3 regions of the Paenibacillus sp. 2TAB26 genome follow, and region 1 is predicted to be linked to each of the others. Evidence: riboswitches for the same ligand, from Rfam matches in the RefSeq annotation. Region 1 holds a riboswitch; each other region holds the start of a gene.
What was found. Region 1 has a riboswitch for cyclic di-AMP ahead of AB4Z50_RS11985 (NAD-binding protein). Riboswitches for the same ligand answer to the same signal wherever they lie in the genome.
Positions count from the first base shown of each region.

Region 2: linked by a shared signal. The riboswitch ahead of AB4Z50_RS05825 (TrkH family potassium uptake protein) and the one ahead of AB4Z50_RS11985 (NAD-binding protein) in region 1 are both predicted to bind cyclic di-AMP.
Region 3: linked by a shared signal. The riboswitch ahead of AB4Z50_RS30550 (ubiquitin-like domain-containing protein) and the one ahead of AB4Z50_RS11985 (NAD-binding protein) in region 1 are both predicted to bind cyclic di-AMP.

Region 1 is NZ_JBFRGC010000009.1:157,790-159,992, forward strand. Features, by position in the region: gene kdpA (potassium-transporting ATPase subunit KdpA) at 1-266, opposite strand, end outside; gene kdpF (K(+)-transporting ATPase subunit F) at 285-362, opposite strand; gene AB4Z50_RS11985 (NAD-binding protein) at 486-884, opposite strand; cyclic di-AMP (ydaO/yuaA leader) riboswitch at 1,003-1,173, opposite strand; cyclic di-AMP (ydaO/yuaA leader) riboswitch at 1,265-1,463, opposite strand; gene AB4Z50_RS11990 (hypothetical protein) at 1,903-2,203, shown strand, end outside.
Region 2 is NZ_JBFRGC010000004.1:284,268-286,470, reverse strand. Features, by position in the region: gene AB4Z50_RS05825 (TrkH family potassium uptake protein) at 1-1,043, opposite strand, end outside; cyclic di-AMP (ydaO/yuaA leader) riboswitch at 1,134-1,338, opposite strand; gene AB4Z50_RS05820 (CPBP family intramembrane glutamic endopeptidase) at 1,584-2,203, shown strand, end outside.
Region 3 is NZ_JBFRGC010000035.1:63,959-66,161, forward strand. Features, by position in the region: gene AB4Z50_RS30550 (ubiquitin-like domain-containing protein) at 1-975, opposite strand, end outside; cyclic di-AMP (ydaO/yuaA leader) riboswitch at 1,224-1,404, opposite strand; gene AB4Z50_RS30555 (TatD family hydrolase) at 1,589-2,203, opposite strand, start outside.

The DNA.
Region 1 (2,203 bases):
GGCAGTGCATTTTGGAACCGCAATATCAAATAGCTGAAAGCAACTAAAATTAAATTGGTTGCAACAAAGCTGAGTGCGTATATCTTCCAACTCATGCCCTCTCTTTTTTTGAGACCAATAAGCTTAAATATAAATCGCTCCGTCCCTCCGAATACTTTGTCTAACCGATTGTGTTCATTTGAGAACACATGATAGACGTAAGTACCAAGCGGCTTAACTAACAATACAAGAACGGCAATGACGATAAGCAATTGTAAAATATCCATCTTGTAAATCCCCCTCTATTAAAACTTCTCCGGATGAATTAAAGCATAAATCAGATAAACGAAAACAAATACAGCCGCTATCGCTATGACAGTCATTAGCCTTCGCCCCCTGTTTTCTCAATAACACTGGAGCACCAAGTTAAAAATCCGTAAAATAAACCGAAGCTAGCTAACAACGCCCCGAACATATAAAAATCCTGCATGTAAACCCCTCCTGCATTATTTGTTGCTTAATAGAAAACCGACTTCACCGGTATGAGAGAATACGATATGATCCGCTCCAAGCCCCTTGTAAATAGCCCTTGGATTCCACTGCTGTGTGATGACGTAAATGGACTTTGAGGTCCAAGCTCTACAGCACTGTACAAAGCGGCAGCTAAGCGCCAAGCTGCTCTCGAATATAAATACCTCGCTAATGTTCATCGAAGGAACATTCCAGCTTTGACGATCATTCGTATTGATGTACAAAACATTGCTGATGCCCTGCTTGCGAAGCTGTTTTTCTTCCTGTTTACTATTTGTCAAAACGATAAATTTTAATTGATGAAACTGCAAAGTTCGTATAAATGATTGGCCAGCCTCGTTTAAACCAGCAACAATAATATGCTCTTCCTGCAACCGAATTCTCCTCCATATGGTAAAAAAGGCAACAAAAAAGAAGCCTTGGGATAAGAGGAACTTTTCCCGCGGCTTCTTTGCCCGCAGCAGAATAAGCCGCGGGAAGCACGATGGCTGTTGCCTCTCTCGAGTACACTTACGAGGTTAGCTGTCGGATTCGGGCCTTGAGAGTTGCCCTACGCTTGATCATTTTCAAGCGATTCACCCCATGAAGCGAAGTCGTGATTACACACGAATCGTTCGTTGGTTCCCCCGTTCCTGCTGCTGCAGGACTCAGCGTTTTCTTACATTTTGTAGCAAATTAAGCTTTTTTGGGCACAAAAAACCACAGAGGTCTATGACACTCTGCGGTCGAAGTTAATCGATCACAAGCTTCATCATTCCTCTCTCGGTCCACGCTTACGAGGTTAGCTGTCGGATTCGGGCGGTGAGAGTCGCCCTACTTTGACCGGTATCCATGGCACCTGTCAAAGATTCACCCCTGCTCTGCGTTTGTTCGACTCTCACATCGAACAGGCGCATCGCGTCATTATTGGTTCCCCCGCTTCCGCTTTCACGGAAACTCAGCGATCAGTAAATCGAAACTTATTTATAAATCCTGTATCGAATATTACTCCTCGCTATAAATACTGTAAAGGCAGTCTGCTACCTAATTTAGCCAGTTTCAGCCTTGCAGAGCGATTCGCAACGCTTACATTCATTTCGATCTCTCGATATCTCACTATTTCTCAGTTTTACTCTTGTTTTCAAAAATAGTGTTCAATCCCTTTCCAACGATTTTATGCGTGAATAATCAGATTTCTCTATAATCGAGAATGGAAGAGAATAAACGAGTATTTCGAAGAATAAATATCTTTTTACTGCCATAACGAATGGATTTCTTTTAATATGGCATATGGCTGCCTTTTCACGATATACCACAGTTTTACAATATTGCATTTCGGGTTTACCATAGACGGCAAGCCAATATGGCTGAGTATTATCGGTGAATTATTCAAATCGAGGAGAGATCTCATTGATGTCTACACCAGTTGAAGTACCCTTGCCAAGCTTGGAAAATCATCCTGCTGCCTTGTTTGAAATTAAAAGAATTCAAATGTTTGTGCTGCCGGCTTCCATGCTTGAATCGAATGGTTACCGTGTTTGCCTAAGGCTCTCCACTGCTAATGGTCATGGCTGGAGTGAGCTGTTTATTAAAAAATCCGAGAAGCCTTGCGATTGGATCAGATGGAGCAGTATGCTGCTAAGGTTCATCGGCACACTTCCTCTTGCGTCTCCTTTTGTTTTTCAAACAGATCCAATGATGAAGGACGAGCGTA
Region 2 (2,203 bases), on a different contig from region 1:
ATTCTGTCTTTGCCTAATCTGTAACGGAAAAGAACGATGTCCTCTCGTCCTCTAATCATTGCAAATACAGCGCCGACCAGCGTTGCAAAGGTTGTTGTTTTGATGCCGCCGCCCGTCGAGCCGGGCGAGGCGCCAATAAACATTAATATAATGGTGAAAAACATCGTTGCTTGCCGGATAGCCGTATAATCAAGCGTATTGGCTCCTGCCGTCCGCGGCGTTACCGACTGGAAGAACGAGGACAAAATTTTCCCGCCCCAGTCCAGAGAGCCCAGTGTCTTCGAATTCGAGAATTCAAAAATAAATATGACGAGTGTCCCTACTGCAATAAGTGTTCCTGTCATAGATAGCACGACCTTGCTGTGCAGCGACAGCTTGCGGTTTTTGCGGAACTCCATCAGGTCCGACATAACGACAAAGCCAAGTCCGCCCGAAATGATCAGCATCATAGCTGCAATATTGACGACTGGATCAGAAACGTATAAGGTCAAGCTGCGATAGTTCCCAAAAATATCAAAACCAGCATTGTTAAACAATGAAACCGCATGAAAGGCTCCAAAATAAATCGCTTTGCCCAGCGGCATATCAAATGCAAACCTCGAAGCAAACAACGCAGCGCCAATAAGCTCTATTGTCAATGAATACACAATAACGCGTCTAATCAAACGCACGATGCCTTCCATGCTCGACTGGTTCATGGATTCCTGCAGCAAAAGCCGCTCACGCAGCGAAATCCTCTTGCGAAGTACGAGCGCTACCAGCGTTGCCATCGTCATAAATCCGAGTCCGCCAAGCTGGAACAGGCACATTAATATGATTTGACCCCATATAGAGAAATAAGTTCCAGTATCAACGACAACTAACCCTGTTACACAGGTTGCCGAAGTTGCCGTAAACAGCGCATCTATAAAAGGCAATCTCTCACCGCTTACCGATGCAAAAGGCATGGATAATAATAAGGCACCCAGCAATATAATAAGAGCGAATCCACTTACCAAAATACGCGGGGGTGACCACTTCAAAACATTCCAACTAACCTTCATCCATTTCCCTTCTTTTTGATTATGTCATATTGTCATTTATTGTTTTTAAGCATAAAAAAAAGCACTGGAAACTCAAGTGCTCGTGCGATGAGTCCTGTTCCAATACGCCTTCGAGGTTAGCTGACGGATTCGGGCCTGGACAGGCAGCCCTATTCAGCGGAAGAAGACGATGCTTCACCGCTAAAATTCACCCCATGCTATCTAATGTTGAACTGCTTTGCTTTCAGCAGGCTCATCCATTTAGACAACTTTATGGTTCCCCCGATTTCCTTAGGAAATTCGGCTATGCTATGCAATTAGTATGACGATAACGATTATAATCCCTAAGCACTCCTGATATAAAGGTGACGTTTATGACAAACAGGACGATATTAGCTCAAATTAGGGCAATGGGACGAACCAGCACATAGCTAGCTTGCTGGACATCGTTATTTCGCATTTTTTTGAAAACAAACGGTCATTTTCATTGGATAATTTAGGGATTCATATGTTAAGGTAATAAAATGAGCTATTTATTATGAAGACAGTTGAGGTGAAACTATGATTGATTCTATTAAACCCAATGAATGGAAACGATTTATATGGGCAGCAGTTGCTTGCTTTATTATTTATGGGGCCGTACAAATCGTTCCAATGATTACGGCCATCTCATCTGGCGAAATGAATACCAAGGTCATTACGAAATCAGCGGCGGAGGATAAGGCGTCTGCATTTGTTGAAAAAGAAACAGGCTTGAAGGTGAAATCGGCTAAAGCCGTACATCAAACCGATAAAATTATGAATGGCTACTTATCAAAATATGAGCTAGTCAAAGCATATACGGATAAATATGACCCCATGTTTCCTACAGATACATTTCAGGTTGATCTTAAATTCGTAGGCGGCGGCAGCGGATATATTTATCTGCATATGCATAGCGGGAAAGTCGTAGCTTGGAACTTGAAGCTTGAGGGGGAACAGCTATCAGATGCAGATAAAGCAAAAGAAGCTATTGCCTTCCTAACTGCAGGAAATTTCAGCGGTACTGAATTCATTGGCGGTCAAATATTGCCTAATGGTGATTGGCAGCCTCAGCCTCCTGCAGGTTATTCCATTAAAAATGCTCATCTTAACGTATTGGTTAACGCTCTTGTCGTGAATGACCGTACGATCATTACTAA
Region 3 (2,203 bases), on a different contig from region 1:
ACCGATGGGAATTACCTTCGGATCAACAGCTATCGTCCGACCCTCTTGCACACGAGTGCCTGATGATGTAATCCCGTATTCCGGATGGCTTTCATCTTTTCCTGTTGAAGAGAGGTCTGCAGAATAAGCAGTCAACGTGACATTTTTAAGTACTTTTCTCGCCTTAAACGTTACACCGCTCTTCGTAAGCGAAGTAAAGCTCGGGCTCTTGTTTGAGAGCACAGATACTTTAGGCTCTTCCTTCTTCGTTCCGATGGCGACAACCTGATTAACCGCAGCGGTTTCAACCACTTTGCTGACCATCTTCTTCGATATAAGAATACCGTCCTCGTACTGCTTCTCGATACTCTCTACGATCAGACCTTCCTTGCCGGGTTGAACAAGCTTCTGCTTGCCCGCTTCCAGCGTTGGATCGTTCTTCTTCACAATAGAGAATGGCATTGCACGCTCTGTCTCAGCTACCTTCTTATCTACGCGAACGACGGTTACAGTCAATTCGTTGTCCAAAACGGTATGAAGCGGAGGTATTACTTTATCTTGACCACGAACTGGAATATGTAATTCCTCGATCGCTGCCTGCACTGTTCTCTCTGTCGTATATACAGTAGAGGTCTTGCCATCAGCCTTCACAATTACCGGTATCGCATGAGTCACCTCTATACGATCTCCGTCCTTTATTGCCGCATTAAGCGGTATGGACACCTCATCATGTGGTCCAATTGCGATAGCTTGTTCATCCAGTAGGCGTTGCAGGACCCATTGCTTCGTTTCCACAATGGTTTCTTGTCCGTTCACTACTACGGAGACGCTTTTGACAGCCGTTCCGTACAACAACACCAAAAACATGAAAGTCATAGCGATTGAGATAGTAGCACTCAAAAGAATCAAACGCAAGTTTTCACGCTTCCATCGCAATGCGAAAGACATGCTGGATGATCGTTTCCCATGGGTGTCCTTAACCTGGAGTATTCCCACTTCATCGGTCCTCCTTCATAGCCCCGCCGCCAAGTGTTACGCATGATACAACTGACGCGACTATAGTATATTGGCGTGCGAGCACGCAATCCAGTACTGCTATCGATCCTCCCACCCCCATCTTTTATCCCTATGTCGACAAATTCCCGATTATTCGAAAATAAAAAGAAGCCGTCGACAGAGGATCTGTTTCGTGGCTTCCCGGTTAAATGATTCACTGGGATACAGAAAAATGGATGCACGAGGTTGATCACTCTCTATAACGCTTGCGAGGTTAGCTGACGGATTCGGACAAGAGAGTCGCCCTATTCGTTACACAATGCTCATGGCAATGGCTTCGAAATTCACCCCTGAAGAATTCAAAATACGGAATTAAAAACCGTACATGGTTCCCCCGCTCTCCGAATGGAGATTAAGCGTAAACTGGAAATCCAATACAAAATTTTATTGCTCTGAGATGAATCATACCTTCATACGAGGTCAATTGTAAAGATACGATAAAAGACGATTTAAGCGAAAAAGCAGGATAAAGCAGGAAAAAATAAGCGATTATCGCTATAAAAATTAGTTTTTACGCGATAAAGGTCTCTGTTTCTCATTATTTCTCTCGTTTTTAGACAATACCAAAACATCTTCGACCGTTTTCAGTCGTAATTACACCTATTTCTTCTACCGTTTTGCCCAATAATTCGGCTGCTGTCTCTGCAACTAAAGAGACGTAAGAGGACTCATTTCGCTTCCCTCTGAACGGGTGAGGAGTTAAATATGGAGCATCCGTTTCGATCAAAATTCGGTCGATCGGAACCTGCTTAAGCACCTCTTTTGGCACCCTTGCATTTTTGAAAGTAACAGGTCCTCCAAATGATATATAGAAGTTCATATCAAGACATTGTTTAGCCGTTTCCCAGCTGCCGGAGAAGCAATGCATGACACCGCCAACCTCTGCTGCATTCTCTTCCTGAAGAATACGAATAATGTCCTCATGAGCATCCCGATTATGAATGACAATTGGCTTGCGCACCTTACGAGCAAGACGAATTTGCTCACGAAAAACCCTTTGTTGTACCTCTTTTGGAGAAGTATCCCAGTGATAATCGAGTCCAATCTCACCAATGGCGACAACCTTCTCATGCGCGCATAGACGTTCAATCCATTCCAAATCCTCTGGAAGCATATCTATACTGTCAACTGGATGCCAACCAACTGCTGCGTATATAAAATCATATTT